DNA from 2 places in the Stappia quadratibracata genome. Region 2 is predicted to be linked to the other one. Evidence: predicted binding sites of a transcription regulator. Region 2 holds the regulator's gene; the other holds the start of a gene.

Region 1 (7,493 bases), 2.7 Mb from region 2:
ACGATCTCGCTGCGTCCGGGCGACGACACGGTGCTGGAAGCAGGCATGACCTTCCACTTCATGCCGGGCCTGTGGATGGACAATTGGGGGCTGGAGATCACCGAGAGCATCCTGATCCGCGAAGACGGCCCGGCGGAGTGCCTGTGCAACCGTCCGCGCGCGCTCTTCGTCAAGGATTAAGGCGGCAGGACGGACCGGTATGGCACTGATCGACGACACCAAGACCCTGCTCGGGGAGCTGATCTCCTTCGCCACCGTTTCGAGCGACGGCAATCTGGAGCTCATAGCCTGGGCCGCGGACCGGCTGGGAGACCTAGGCGCCGAGACCCGGGTGATGGTCGACGAGACCGGGAGCAAGGCCAACCTGTTCGCGACCATCGGTCCGAACGAGGATGGCGGCATCGTGCTGTCCGGCCATAGCGATGTGGTGCCGGTGGCGGATCAGGACTGGTCGTCCGATCCGTTCCGCATGCGCGAGGCGGATGGGCTGCTGTACGGGCGCGGTGCCTGCGACATGAAGGGCTTCATCGCCGCGGTCCTGGCGACGGCGCCGCTCTTTGCCGCGTCGAAGCTGTCGCGACCGGTGCATATCTGCCTGACCTATGACGAGGAGGTCGGCTGCCTGGGTGCTCGCAAACTGGTGAGCGAGTTGCCCGGCATGGGCGTGCGGCCGGCGCTCGCCGTCATCGGCGAGCCGACGGAAATGCGGATCATCGAGGGGCACAAGGGCTGCTGCGAGTACACCACGAGTTTTCGCGGCCTGGAGGGGCATGGCTCGGCTCCCGATGCCGGCGTCAACGCGGTGGAATATGCGCTGCGCTACGGCATGCGGCTGATGGAGCTGAAGGAGCAGTTGAAGGAGAGGGCGCCTGCGGCCAGCCGCTTCGATCCGCCCTGGACGACGCTGCAGCTCGGGCGGCTTGTGGGCGGCGTGGCGCACAACGTCATTCCCGGGCTGGCCAGCCTCGATTGGGAGATGCGCCCCGTCACCGAGGCCGACCGTGCCTATGTGTGCGAAGCCATCGATGCCTATGTCCACGACGAGCTGCTGCCGGCCATGCGCGCCGTGCACCCGCAAGCTTCGATCCGCCGCGAAGTGGTGGGTGAGGTCGCTGGGCTGGAGCCGGTGGATGACAACGAGGCGCGCCGCATCGTCGCCGAACTGACGGGCGCCAACGGTGCCGATGTCGTCTCCTTCGGGACGGAGGCCGGCCTGTTCCAGCAGCTGGGAATGTCGGTCGTCGTCTGCGGCCCGGGCTCGATCGCGCAGGCCCACAAGCCGGACGAGTTCGTATCGCTCGATCAGCTCGGAGCATGTCTTGCGATGCTCGAGCGGCTGGCTGGCCGCCTGCGCGCTTCCTAGGCTGCACAACGCTCCTCTGCTCAGGACGACGAGCCGGGCTCGGTTGCGACCGAGAGGCTGACGCGGTCTGCGGCAAAGCGGCTGTGGCTGGCCTGGATCGGATGCCCCTGCGCATCGACGTTGAGCGAACGGGTGAGCAGGACCACGGCACCGGGCTGCAGGGCAAGGTCCGCCCGGTCGGAGGCGGTGGCCGGGGCTGCCGAAATCTCCGTCGACTGACGCACATAATCGGCGACGCCGCAGGCCGCCAGCGCCCGCGTGATCGATCCTTCGCGGCGATAGGCGTCGGGCAGTCCGGCGAAGCGTTCGGCGTCGAACCAGTGGACGGCGCGGGACAGGGGGACCCCGTCCGCCTCGCCAAGCGTTTCGAGCCGGAGCAGCGGGGCCCCCTCGGCGAGCCGCAATTGAGCCGCAAGTTCCGGTGTCGCGCTTTCCTGCGAGACGCCGACGAGGCGCGTAACGGCCTGAGCCACCTGCCCGCCGAGGCCGGCGGAAAAGCGGGTGCGGGTGCCGATCGGGTAGGTGACGCGACGACGCGGGACGATGGTGGTGCCGCGCCCCTGTACGGTCTCCACGACGCCTTCCCGGGCAAGTGCCGCCAGGGCCTGCCGTACCGTGTGGCGGTTGACGTCGAAGCGCGCGGCCAGCACCGCCTCGGTCGGCAGGCGCCCCGTGTCGTCATGATCGCCATTGCCGATGGCAGCGCGAATTTCGTCGGCGATCTGCCGCCACAGGGCGACCCCCGTCTGCCGTTCAATTCCGCTCATGCATGTCCCTTCGCCGCCGCTTCGGCCCTCGCTCTTCTAGCAAGGCCGGGCGCTGACAGCCAACAACTGTCGGGGCATGTGCTTGCCCATGCCCAGGCCCATGCCCAAGGACGAGGGGGCGGGCCGGCGCTGTCATGCCGTCGTCACGCGGAACTTGTAGGCTCCATTCTGTCGGTTGTCTATAATACTAGACAAATATGAGTGGCGGGTGTAGTCAGCCTGGAGCTCTAAGGGCATGCCGCCGCGGTTGCGGAGACTGGCAATCGTCCGGGCAAGTGCGAATTCAGGAACGGAGCGGCAGATGGCGGAAGCTGAAACGCAAAGCGAGGCGGGGCCTGGCCTCAAGCGGCTGATGGACGTGCTGGCGGCCTCTCCCGGCGTGGAGATCGCGGCCTGCGCGGCGGCGCTCGGCGACCTGCCGGAGGCGATGCCGGTGCGCGGACCCGAGATCGGGCTGGTCATGGTGCGCGGCCGCATCGGCGGCGACGGTGCCCCCTTCAACCTTGGAGAGGCGGCGGTGACGCGGGCCACCGTCCGGCTCGCCGGCGGCACCGTCGGCCACGCCTATGCGCTGGGACAGGACAGGGCAAAGGCGCGCCTTTCTGCGGTGCTTGCTGCCATGTGGAGCGACGGCGCGCGCCGCGACGACATCGAGGCGCACGTGTTGGCGCCGCTGGCAGCGGCCCGTGCGGGCGAGATCTCCCGCGTCAAGCGCGAGGCGGCGGCCACCCGCGTCGACTTCTTCACAATGGTCCGGGGAGACGACTGATGTCCGAAGCCCTTCTTTCCACGGTTGCCGTCTCCGGCGGCTTCAACGGTCCGGTTTTCGAGGCGCAGGCCGTCTTTCGCGCCCTGATGGATGCGATGGCCCGCCCCGGCACCGTTCATGATCTTCCCGTCTCCATCGCGCCGCCCGCGCCGCTGGGGCAGGGCTCCGGGGCAGTGGCGCTGGCGATGTGCGATCCCGATACGCCGGTCTGGCTCGGCGAAGGGGCCGACAGCGAGAGCGTGCGGGCCTGGCTGTCCTTCCAGTGCGGTGCGCCGGTGGTGCTGGGGGCCGAAAGGTCCGCTTTCGCCTTCGCAAGGGGCGCGAACATGCCGGCAATGGACGCCTTTGCCGTCGGAACGCAGGAATATCCCGACCGCTCGACGACGCTGGTGGTCGAGGTGGAGGCGCTGGAGGGCGGCGTGCGCCTGATGCTGGAGGGGCCCGGCATCGACGGTCAGCGGATCGTGGGGCCGGTCGGTCTGCCGGAAGATTTCGTGGCTCAACGCGCCGCGAACCGGGCGCTCTTTCCGCGCGGTGTCGATGTCGTGCTCGTCGCGGGGCTGCGCATGATGGCGCTGCCGCGCAGCACGGTCGTATCCCATGCCAACGAGACGGAGGCGGGCTGATGTATGTCGCAGTCAAGGGCGGCGAGGCGGCCATTGCCAACGCCCACAAGATGCTGGCCGACCGTCGCCGCGGCGACCGGTCCCTTCCCTCGATCACCGTCGAACAGCTCGTCGAGCAGCTGGCGCTGGCCGTCGACCGGGTGATGGCGGAAGCCTCCCTCTACGCGCCTGAGCTTGCCGCGCTGGCCGTCAAGCAGGCGCGGGGCGACATGATCGAAGCGATCTTCCTGCTGCGCGCCTATCGCACGACCCTGCCGCGCTTCGGTGCCTCGCTGCCGGTCGAGACCGGCGAGATGGTTGCCGAGCGGCGGGTTTCGGCCACCTACAAGGATTTGCCCGGGGGACAGGTTCTCGGTCCGACCTTCGACTACACGCATCGCCTGCTCGATCCTGCCCTTGCCGGCGACGAGACGGTGGCGCCGGCCCCGGCGCGCGAAAGCGAAGGCGAGCCGCTGACCCGCGTCGCCGACATTCTGGCGCAGGAAGACCTGATCGAGCGGGCCTATTCGGAAGACCCGGCCGAGATGCCTCAGGAACCCTCCGGCGACCTGACGCGCGAGCCGATGGAGTTTCCGATGGCGCGCGATCTGCGCCTTCAGGCTCTTGCGCGCGGCGATGAGGGCTTTCTGCTGGCTCTCGGCTATTCCACCCAGCGCGGCTACGGGCGCACGCACCCCTTCGCCGGCGAGATCCGCATCGGCGAGGTTGAGGTAGAGATCGACGTGCCCGAGCTCGGTTTTGCCGTCTCGCTCGGCCGCATCCGCGTGACCGAATGCCAGATGGTCAACCAGTTCGCCGGCTCGGCGAAACTGCCGCCGCAGTTCACCCGCGGCTATGGCCTGGTGTTTGGCCAGTCGGAGCGCAAGGCGATGGCGATGGCACTCGTCGACCGGTCGCTGCGCGCCGGCGAGCTGGGCGAGGACCGCGTTGCCCCGGCGCAGGACGAGGAATTCGTCATCTCCCATGCCGACAACGTCCAGGCGACGGGCTTCGTCGAGCATCTGAAACTGCCGCACTATGTCGACTTCCAGGCGGAGCTGGATCTCGTCCGCCGGATGCGGGCCGAGTTCGAGGCGCGGCAGACACGTGAAAGCGACACGCAGGAGGCTGCCGAATGAGCGCTGCAACCGCACTCGGCGACGACCTCGCCACCTACAACTTCGCCTATCTGGACGAGCAGACGAAGCGGATGATCCGCCGGGCCATTCTCAAGGCCATCGCCATTCCCGGATACCAGGTGCCCTTTGCCAGTCGCGAGATGCCCATGCCTTATGGCTGGGGCACCGGCGGCGTGCAGGTGACTGCCTCGATCCTCGGGCCGCAGGACGTCCTGAAGGTCATCGACCAGGGGGCGGACGACACCACCAATGCGGTGTCGATCCGTGCGTTCTTCCAGAAGGTGGCCAGCGTCGCGGTGACCACGAAAACGCGCGAGGCGACGATCATCCAGACGCGCCACCGCATCCCGGAAGAGAAGCTGCAGGCCGGACAGGTGCTGGTCTACCAGGTGCCGATCCCCGAGCCGCTGCGCTTCCTGGAACCGCGCGAGACCGAGACGCGCAAGATGCATGCGCTCGAGGAATACGGCCTGATGCACGTCAAGCTGTACGAGGATATCGCCCGTCACGGCCATATCGCGACCACCTATGCCTATCCGGTGCTGGTGTCTGGTCGCTATGTGATGGATCCCTCGCCGACGCCCAAGTTCGACAACCCGAAGATGGACATGAGCGAGGCGCTGCAGCTGTTCGGCGCGGGCCGAGAGAAGCGGATCTACGCCATTCCGCCGCACACAAGGGTGGTGAGCCTCGATTTCGAGGACCATCCCTTCGAGATCCAGACATTCGACGAGCCCTGCGCTCTGTGCGGCGCGGAGGGCGTCTATCTCGACGAGGTGATCCTCGACGACCGCGGCGGGCGGATGTTCGTTTGCTCGGATACCGACCATTGCGAGGACCGCCGCGCGGCCGGCCATCGCGGCAGTATGTCGCCGGACGAGGCCTATTCGGGCCATGGCAAGGGCGAAGGGGAGACGGCGCGATGACGATGCTGGATGAAACGCCGCTGCTGAGCGTTGCGGGACTGTCGCGCTATTACGGTGAGCGGGTCGGCTGCCGGGATGTCTCGTTCGAGGTCTACCCGGGCGAGGTGCTGGCCATCGTCGGTGAGAGCGGCTCGGGCAAGACGACGCTACTCAACTGCATCTCGACACGGCTGGAGCCAAGTGCGGGCAGCGTCAGCTACCGCATGCGGGACGGCGAGAGCCGCGATCTCTACCGGATGAGCGAGGCCGAACGGCGCCTCTTGATGCGCACGGACTGGGGCTTCGTGCACCAGAACCCGGCGGACGGGCTGCGCATGACCGTGTCGGCCGGCGCCAATGTCGGCGAGCGGCTGATGGCCGTCGGCGAGCGCCACTACGGCCGCATTCGCGACACCGCCACCCACTGGCTGTCGCGGGTGGAGATCGCCGCCGACCGCATCGACGATCAGCCGCGCGCCTTTTCCGGCGGCATGCGCCAGCGGCTGCAGATCGCCCGAAACCTCGTGACTGGCCCGCGCCTCGTGTTCATGGACGAGCCGACCGGTGGGCTCGACGTGTCGGTGCAGGCGCGTCTGCTCGATCTGCTGCGTGGTCTCGTCAACGACCTCGGACTTGCTGCCATCGTCGTCACCCACGATCTCGCGGTCGCCCGGCTGCTGTCGCACCGGATGATCGTGATGAAGGATGGCCGGGTGGTCGAGGAAGGACTGACCGACCGGGTGCTCGACGATCCGCAGGCGCCCTACACCCAGCTTCTCGTCTCTTCCATTCTGCAGGTGTGACCATGTCCGATCTCGTCAGCCGCGAAGCCGGCACCGTCGCCGTGCGGGCAAGTGCCCTGTCCAAGTCCTTCTGCATGCACCTGCAGGGCGGTCTCGAACTGCCGGTGGTGGAGGGTGCGTCCTTCGAGGTGCATGCCGGAGAATGCGTCGTGCTCGGCGGCCCGTCGGGCGCCGGCAAGAGCTCCATCCTCAAGATGCTCTATGGCAACTATGCCGCAACGGGCGGCGAGATCCTGATCCGCCACGGCGAGGCGATGGTCGATCTGGTTGCGGCCTCGCCGCGGCTGGTGCTGGCCATCCGCCGCGAGACCCTCGGCTATGTCAGCCAGTTCCTGCGCACCGTTCCGCGCGTTGCGGCAATCGACGTGGTCGCCGAGCCGCTGGTTGCGCGCGGCATCGACGCAGCCACCGCGCGGGAGCGGGCAGCTCAAACGCTCGAACGGCTCAACCTGCCGCAGCGTCTCTGGCAGCTGCCGCCCGCGACCTTTTCCGGGGGCGAGCAGCAGCGCGTGAACATCGCCCGCGGCTTCATCACCGATCACCCGGTGTTGCTGCTCGACGAGCCGACCGCCTCGCTCGATGCGGCCAACCGGCGCGTGGTGATCGAGATGATCGCTCAGAAGAAGGCGCAGGGCGTCGCGCAGATCGGCATCTTCCACGACGAGGAAGTGCGCGAGGCTGTCGCAGACCGGATCATCGACGTGCGCGGCTTCGCGCCGGCGCGCGCAGCCTGAGGGGCGGGGCATGGCACGACTTTCCGAAACTCCGTTCATCCATCCGACCGCCGAGGTCAGCGACTGCGAGTTCGGCCGCTACACCGAGGTGGATGCGCGGGTCAGCATCAGCGAGACCCGCATGGATGATTATTCCTATGTGATGCGCGACGCGATGATCTGGAACGCGGAGATCGGCAAGTTCGCGAACATCGCCGCCTGCGTGCGGATCAATGCCACCCATCATCCGATGGAGCGGGCAACGCTGCACCATTTCACCTATCGCGCGAACGACTATTGGGACGATGCCGAGCAGGAGGCCGACTTCTTCCGGCGGCGCCGTGCGCTGCGGGTCCGGATCGGTCACGACACCTGGATCGGCCACGGTGCCACCATCCTGCCCGGCGTGTCGGTCGGCGATGGCGCGGT
Region 2 (7,493 bases):
AGCCGCTGCTGGAGGTGCTCGCCGGCATCCCCACCATCGTCTACGGCCTGTTCGCGCTGCTTACGGTCGGCCCGCTGCTGGTCGACGTCTTCGGCAATGGCGGCCTGCTCGGCGTCAACTGGATGGCCGGCGGCACGGCGGTCATGACCGCCGGTCTGGTGATGGGCATCATGCTGATCCCCTTCGTCAGCTCGTTGTCCGACGACATCATCAACGCCGTTCCGCAGGCCATGCGTGACGGCTCCCTCGGTCTCGGCGCCACCCATTCGGAGACGGTGAAGCAGGTGATCCTGCCGGCCGCGCTTCCGGGCATCGTCGGCGCCATCCTGCTGGCCGCCTCGCGCGCCATCGGCGAGACCATGATCGTGGTGCTGGGTGCGGGCGCCGCCGCCAAGCTGAGCCTCAACCCCTTCGAGGCGATGACCACCGTCACCGCCAAGATCGTCAGCCAGCTCACCGGCGATGCCGACTTCGCCTCCCCCGAGGCCTTGGTCGCCTTCTCGCTGGGCATGACCCTCTTCGTGGTCACGCTGGGGCTGAACATCTTCGCGCTCTACATCGTGCGCAAATACCGGGAGCAGTACGAATGACCGACACGGCCATGAGCTATCCCGCGGGCAAGGAAGCCGGGCAGGCCGTCCGCAAGAAGACGTCGCTGCTCGAGGTCGACGCCCTGACGCGCCGCCGCAATGCCGCCGAGAGCCGCTTCAAGATCTACGGCATCGTTGCAATCCTGATCGGCCTGTTCTTCCTGGTGGCGCTTCTCTACGCCATCTTCAGCAACGGCCTCACCGCCTTCAACCAGACCTTCGTCTCCGTTCCGGTGACGCTGGAAAAGAGCGCGGTGGAGCAGGCGGAAGCCTCCATCGTCAAGACGTCGCGCTACAATGCGATGATCGACCAGGCTCTCGTAGCGGAGCTGGGCCGCGCCGGCATCTCCACCGACATGAAGCCAGCGGACTTGCGCAAGATGCTGTCCTCCGGCGCCGCCGCCCAGGTGCGCAGCTTCGTGCTCGCCAATCCGGGCCGCATCGGCGAGACGGTGACGTTCGAGCTGCTGGCCTCCTCGCGGGTCGACGGCTACCTCAAGGGACGCGTCACCCGCGAAGCGCTCGTCAACGACAAGAACCTCGATGCCGCCCATCTCGACCTGGTCGACCAGATGGCGGACAAGGGCGTCGTTGAGAAGCGCTTCAACATGGACTTCATCACCGGGTCCGACGCCTCGGACTCGCGTCCCGAGCAGGCCGGCATCGGCGTGTCGATGATCGGCTCGCTCTACATGATGCTGGTGGTGTTGTTCCTGTCGCTGCCCATCGGTGTCGCCGCCTCGATCTATCTTGAGGAATTCGCACCGAAGAACCGCTTCACCGACCTGATCGAGGTCAACATCTCGAACCTGGCGGCGGTGCCTTCCATCGTCTTCGGTATCCTCGGCCTTGCGGCGTTCATCCAGTTCGCACACCTGCCGCAGTCGGCACCGATCGTCGGTGGCCTGGTCCTGACGCTGATGACGCTGCCGACCATCATCATCTCGACGCGTGCCTCGCTGAAGGCGGTGCCGCCGTCGATCCGCGATGCAGCGCTGGGTGTCGGCGCCTCCAAGATGCAGTCGGTGTTCCACCATGTGCTGCCGCTGGCCGCACCCGGCATCCTCACCGGCACCATCATCGGCCTTGCCCAGGCACTCGGCGAGACCGCGCCGCTGCTGCTCATCGGCATGGTCGGCTTCATCGCTTCCAACTACCCCGGCAGCCTCGCCTCCGGCTTCCTCGATCCGAACTCGGCCATGCCGGCCCAGATCTACGAGTGGGCCAAGCGCGCGGACCCGGCCTTCTACGAGCGGGCATGGGGCGGCATCATCGTCCTGCTGCTGTTCCTCATGACCATGAACATCGTCGCGATCATCCTGCGCCGTCGTTTCGAGCGTCGCTGGTAAGGGGGCTTTCCAAGCCATGAACCAAATGACCAAGCCTGAGAAAGTCGCCGCCATGAACGAGGCCAAGATTTCAGCCGAGAAGGTCCAGGTCTTCTACGGCGACACCCACGCCATCAAGGATGTGAGCATCCGCATCGAGGAGAAGACGGTCACCGCCTTCATCGGCCCGTCGGGCTGCGGCAAGTCGACCTTCCTTCGCTGCATCAACCGGATGAACGACACGATCGACGTCTGCCGCGTCGAGGGCAACATCCTGATCGACGGAGAGGACATCTACGATCCCAAGGTCGACCCCGTGCAGCTGCGCGCCAAGGTCGGCATGGTGTTCCAGAAGCCGAACCCGTTCCCCAAGTCGATCTTCGACAACATCGCCTACGGCCCGCGCATCCATGGCCTGGCCCGCAACAAGGCGGCGCTGGAGGAGATCGTCGCCTCCAGCCTGCAGAAGGCCGGCCTGTGGAACGAGGTGAAGGACCGCCTCGACGAGCCGGGCACCGGCCTGTCCGGCGGCCAGCAGCAGCGCCTGTGCATTGCCCGCGCCATCGCCGTCAGCCCGGAAGTGATCCTGATGGACGAGCCCTGCTCGGCCCTCGATCCCATCGCCACCGCCAAGGTGGAGGAGCTGATCGACGAGCTGCGCGAGAACTACACGATCGTCATCGTCACCCACTCCATGCAGCAGGCCGCCCGCGTCTCGCAGCGCACGGCCTTCTTCCACCTCGGCAACCTAGTCGAGGAAGGGGCGACGAACGACATCTTCACCAACCCCCGGGACAAGCGCACCCAGGACTACATCACCGGCCGCTTCGGCTAGTCTGGACCAGCCGCGGGAACAGACGGGATGACGCGTGCACCTTGCCGCGCCCCGAATGGAGAAGAGACATGAGCCAACATACCGTTTCGTCGTTCGACGAGGAGCTGAAGGAAGTCGCCGGCCGGGTGTCGGAGATGGGCGGCCTCGCCGAGATGATGCTGAACGATTCCGTGCAGGCCCTGGTGCGCATGGACAAGGAGCTTGCCCGCCGCGTGATCGCACAGGACAAGCGGGTCGATGCCCTGCAGTTCGAGATCGAGGAGCAGGCGATCCTGATCATCGCCCGCCGTCAGCCGGTCGCCAGCGACCTGCGCGACGTGATCTCGGCGATGCGCATCTCCAACGACCTTGAGCGCGTCGGCGATCTCGCCAAGAACGTCGCCAAGCGCGTCATCGCCATCGAGGGTACCTTCGACTCCAAGAAGTTCGCCCTCGGCGTGGAGCACATGACCGAGCTCGCCCAGAGCCAGCTCAAGGATGTGCTGGATGCCTATGCCGGCCGGGACGGCGTGGCGGCGGCCTCCGTGCGCGACCGCGACGACGAGGTCGACGCGCTCTACACTTCGATCTTCCGCGAACTCCTCACCTACATGATGGAGGATCCGCGGCAGATCTCGGTCTGCGCCCATCTGCTGTTCTGCGCCAAGAACATCGAGCGCATCGGCGACCATGCAACCAACATCGCCGAGAACGTCATGTACATGTCGACCGGCGTGCTGCCGACCGACGAGCGTCAGAAGGTCGACGAGACCGGCATCGAGACCGATACCGCGTCCTGAGGACGCCCTGGCAACCTGACGATGGCGCGGACGGCCCTGCCGTCCGCCGCCGCTGACAACGAGAGCCGGCAAGGCGGCGCGAGCGAAAAGCCGCGCCGATGCCTCCCGGCCGGGTCGATTGGACAAGGGTATCCGACATGCCGAAGGTCCTTATTGTCGAGGACGAAGAGCCTCTCATCATGATGCTGCGCTACAATCTCGAGGCCGAGGGCTACACGGTCGAGACCTGCATGCGCGGCGACGAGGCCGATCTTCTCCTGCGCGAGAGCCAGCCGGACCTGCTGCTTCTCGACTGGATGCTGCCGGGTCTGTCCGGCATCGAACTGTGCCGCCGCCTGCGCTCGCGTGCCGAGACGGAACGTCTGCCGGTGATCATGCTCACCGCCCGCGGCGAGGAACAGGAGCGCATCCGCGGCCTTGCCACCGGTGCCGACGACTATGTGGTGAAGCCGTTCTCGATCCCGGAGCTGATGGCGCGGGTGCGCGCGATGCTGCGCCGGGCAAAGCCGGAGGTCGTCTCCTCGCTGCTGCGCGCGGGGGATCTGGAACTCGACCGGGAGACCCACCGGGTGCGCCGCTCGGGCCGCGAGATCCATCTCGGCCCGACCGAGTTTCGCCTGCTGGAGTTCCTGATGACCTCGCCGGGGCGCGTCTTCTCGCGCGAGCAGCTGCTCGACGGCGTCTGGGGCCATGACGTCTATGTCGACGAGCGCACGGTCGACGTGCATGTCGGGCGCCTGCGCAAGGCCATCAACCGCGGCAAGGTGCCGGATCCGATCCGCACCGTGCGCGGCGCCGGCTATGCCTTCAACGACCAGTTCGCCGCCGCCTCCTGAAACCCGCAGCTAGCGGAAACGCCTGAGCGGCTGTCGCGCCGTCTATCTGCGAACCGGCACCAGAATGCGAAAAGGCCCGCCGCGGATACCGCAGGCGGGCCTTTCTCGTAACTGCGCCCCCGGAAACGGGCCGGGGCGTTGCCTCAGCCGTTGGCGACGTTGCGGTCGCGGCGGCGGTCGCTCGCCGGCTGGTAGGCGATGCGGCAATGATAGGTGCAGTAGGGAACGCCCGGGTTCGACGGGTGGCCGCAGAAGTAGAAGTCTTCCTTGGTCGGGTCGCCGATCGGCCATTTGCAGGTCCGCTCGGTCAAGGTCAGGATCGTCGCGCGCTTGGCGATCGGCACCAGCTCGGCAACCGGCTTGGCCTGCGGCGCGGGAGCCGCGACCGGAGCGGTCTCGATCTTCAGCGCGGTGGCGCCCACCGTCTGCGGTGCCGAGGGGGCATTGCCGCCCTGCTGCTGGGTCGCGGCCTGTGCCGCTTCCTCCGCGCCGCCCTTGGCCGGCTTGGTGCGCGCCTTCTGCGCGGGAGCCGCCGCCTTGGCGCGTCCCGACAGGCCGAGGCGGTGGACCTTGCCGATCACCGCATTGCGGGTCACGCCGCCCAGTTCTGCAGCGATCTGGCTGGCGCTCAGCCCGTCGGTCCAGAGCTTTTTGAGAAGGTCGACGCGTTCGCTTGTCCAGGACATGCGCTCAACTCCGTGTTTGATCGGGCCCCGACATCTGGTTAATAAAAGGTTATCGGCACACCGTGAGGGTGCCCCGCTCATTGCCGGATTTTGAGGCTATTGTGAGTCGGATACACGAGATCTCGTATTTCTTGACTGCAAAGCTACAATATGCCGGGTTTGCGGTTCAAGGTGAGGGGGCGATTCACCTGGGGATTGATACGGTTTTCCCCAGAAAAGGCCGTTTCCGGCGACTTTGGTCCTGCCAGCGCCCGAGCGGCGCGCATAGCCAATTCCGTTGACTTTCCCGCGCTCTCCCGGTGTATAACGGGGCTTCCTCGCCGTGCCGCCTCTCGTGGGCGGCATAATTGCTTTCGGCGATGCCTGTCGGCGGTTCTTGCCGCTCTTTGCGGCGGCATGACGGCAGCGTTCCGACAGCAGGCGAGGGGATCGAAGGCGGCTCGCTCCGCCAAGGCATCTCCCCGGCAGGACAGCCGGTCAATGGGAGCAGGTAAGGACATGGAAGGCTCATCTCTCTATCAGACCTACAGCCGCGCGAACCTGGAGTTCGTGCGTGGCGAGGGTGTGTGGCTGGAGACTTCCGATGGCCGACGCTTTCTCGACTGCGCCGCCGGCATCGCCGTCAATTCGCTCGGACATTCCCATCCCGGTCTCGTCAAGGCACTGAAGGACCAGGCCGACAAGCTGTGGCACGTGTCCAACGTCTATGCCATCGAGGGGCAGGAAGCGTTCGCGCGCAAGCTGGCCCAGGCGACCTTTGCCGACCGGGTGTTCTGCACCAACTCCGGCGCCGAGGCGCTGGAATGCGCGATCAAGACCGCGCGGCGCTACTTCTATGCGAAGGGCGAGCCGGAGCGGGTCGACATCATCACCTTTGAGGGTGCCTTCCATGGCCGTACGCTGGCGACCATCGCCGCCGGCGGGCAGGAGAAGTATCTGGAAGGCTTCGGTCCCAAGGCTCCGGGCTTCGTCCAGGTGCCGTTCGGCGACCATGAGGCGTTGCTTGCCGCCATCGGCGATACCACCGCAGGCCTGCTGATCGAGCCGATCCAGGGCGAGGGCGGCATCCGCCCGGTGCCGACCGAGTACCTGCGCGAGCTGCGCCGCCTGTGCGACGACAAGGGCATCCTGCTGATCCTCGACGAGGTGCAGACCGGCGTCGGGCGTACCGGCAAGCTCTTCGCGCATGAATGGGCGGGCATCACCCCGGACATCATGGCCGTGGCCAAGGGCATCGGCGGCGGTTTCCCGCTCGGCGCGTGCCTTGCGACCGAGGAAGCGGCCTCCGGTATGAAGCCGGGCACGCATGGCACCACCTATGGCGGCAATCCGCTGGCCATGGCGGTCGGCAATGCCGTGCTCGACGTGGTGCTGGCCGACGGTTTCCTCGACAGCGTCCAGAAAAAGGGCCTGCTCCTGAAGCAGAAGCTGGCCGCCGTCGTCGACGGTCATCCCGCGATCTTCGAGGAGATCCGCGGCAAGGGCCTCATGCTCGGCCTGAAGTGCCGGGTCACCAACACCGAGCTGCTGTCGCATTTCCGCGAGGCCGGCGTGCTGGCCGTGGGCGCGGGCGACAACGTCCTGCGTATCATGCCGCCGCTGACCATCACCGAGGCGGAGATCGAGGAGGCCGTGTCGCGGATCGATCAGGCCGCTACCGCCATGGAAGCCGGGCTCGAGCGGGGAGCTGCAGAGTAATGACCATCCAGCCGCGCCATTTCCTCGACCTGACCGACGTCGATGCCAGCGAGCTGCGCTTCATCCTGGACGGCAGCCGCCGCATCAAGCAGGCGCGCGGCCCCGTCCGCGTGTCGGGCGGCGGCCCGCTCGCCGGCCGCGTTCTGGCCATGGTGTTCGAGCAGCCCTCGACCCGTACCCGCATCTCCTTCGACGTGGGCATGCGCGAGCTCGGCGGCGAGACCTTGATGCTGACCGGTGCCGAGATGCAGCTCGGCCGCGGCGAGACCATCGCCGATACGGCCCGCGTCCTGTCGCGCTATGTCGACGCGATCATGATCCGCATCCTCGATCACGATGCACTGACGGAGCTGGCCGAGTACGCCACCGTGCCGGTCATCAACGGCCTGACCAAGCGCACCCACCCGTGCCAGATCATGGCCGACGTGCTGACCTTCGAGGAGCACAAGGGCAGCATCGCCGGGCGCAGCGTCGCCTGGACCGGCGACAGCAACAACGTGCTGGCGTCCTGGGTGCATGCTGCGGCCAAGCTCGACTTCGCGCTCAACATCGCCACCCCCTCGCAGCTGGCGCCGCCGGCCGAGCTCATCGCCGCCGCCCGCAAGGCCGGTGCCGAGATCCGCATCACCGACGATCCGTTCGAGGCCGTTAAGGGCGTCGACTGCGTCGTCACCGACTGCTGGGTCTCTATGGGCGACGATGATGGCGATCGCCACAACCTGCTGAGCCCGTATCAGGTCA

Evidence for each region. The regulator PhoB, encoded in region 2, activates phosphate uptake and scavenging genes when phosphate is short. The targets are predictions, from matches to a motif close to TGTCATNNANCTGTCAT.
Region 1: a site for PhoB is predicted at 2,261-2,277, ahead of phnF (phosphonate metabolism transcriptional regulator PhnF). Genes of this name have one in related genera too.

What each region holds. Positions count from the first base shown of each region.
Region 1 covers NZ_JACMIA010000001.1:3,777,797-3,785,289, reverse strand. The annotation lists gene doeA (ectoine hydrolase DoeA) at 1-180, shown strand, start outside; gene argE (acetylornithine deacetylase) at 200-1,363, shown strand; gene phnF (phosphonate metabolism transcriptional regulator PhnF) at 1,384-2,130, opposite strand; gene phnG (phosphonate C-P lyase system protein PhnG) at 2,432-2,899, shown strand; gene phnH (phosphonate C-P lyase system protein PhnH) at 2,899-3,525, shown strand; gene H7H34_RS16960 (carbon-phosphorus lyase complex subunit) at 3,525-4,643, shown strand; gene H7H34_RS16955 (alpha-D-ribose 1-methylphosphonate 5-phosphate C-P-lyase PhnJ) at 4,640-5,569, shown strand; gene phnK (phosphonate C-P lyase system protein PhnK) at 5,575-6,351, shown strand; gene phnL (phosphonate C-P lyase system protein PhnL) at 6,354-7,085, shown strand; gene H7H34_RS16940 (DapH/DapD/GlmU-related protein) at 7,096-7,493, shown strand, end outside.
Region 2 covers NZ_JACMIA010000001.1:1,042,808-1,050,300, forward strand. The annotation lists gene pstC (phosphate ABC transporter permease subunit PstC) at 1-590, shown strand, start outside; gene pstA (phosphate ABC transporter permease PstA) at 587-1,939, shown strand; gene pstB (phosphate ABC transporter ATP-binding protein PstB) at 1,992-2,753, shown strand; gene phoU (phosphate signaling complex protein PhoU) at 2,822-3,532, shown strand; gene phoB (phosphate regulon transcriptional regulator PhoB) at 3,670-4,368, shown strand; gene H7H34_RS04800 (GcrA family cell cycle regulator) at 4,512-5,054, opposite strand; gene H7H34_RS04805 (aspartate aminotransferase family protein) at 5,553-6,752, shown strand; gene argF (ornithine carbamoyltransferase) at 6,752-7,493, shown strand, end outside.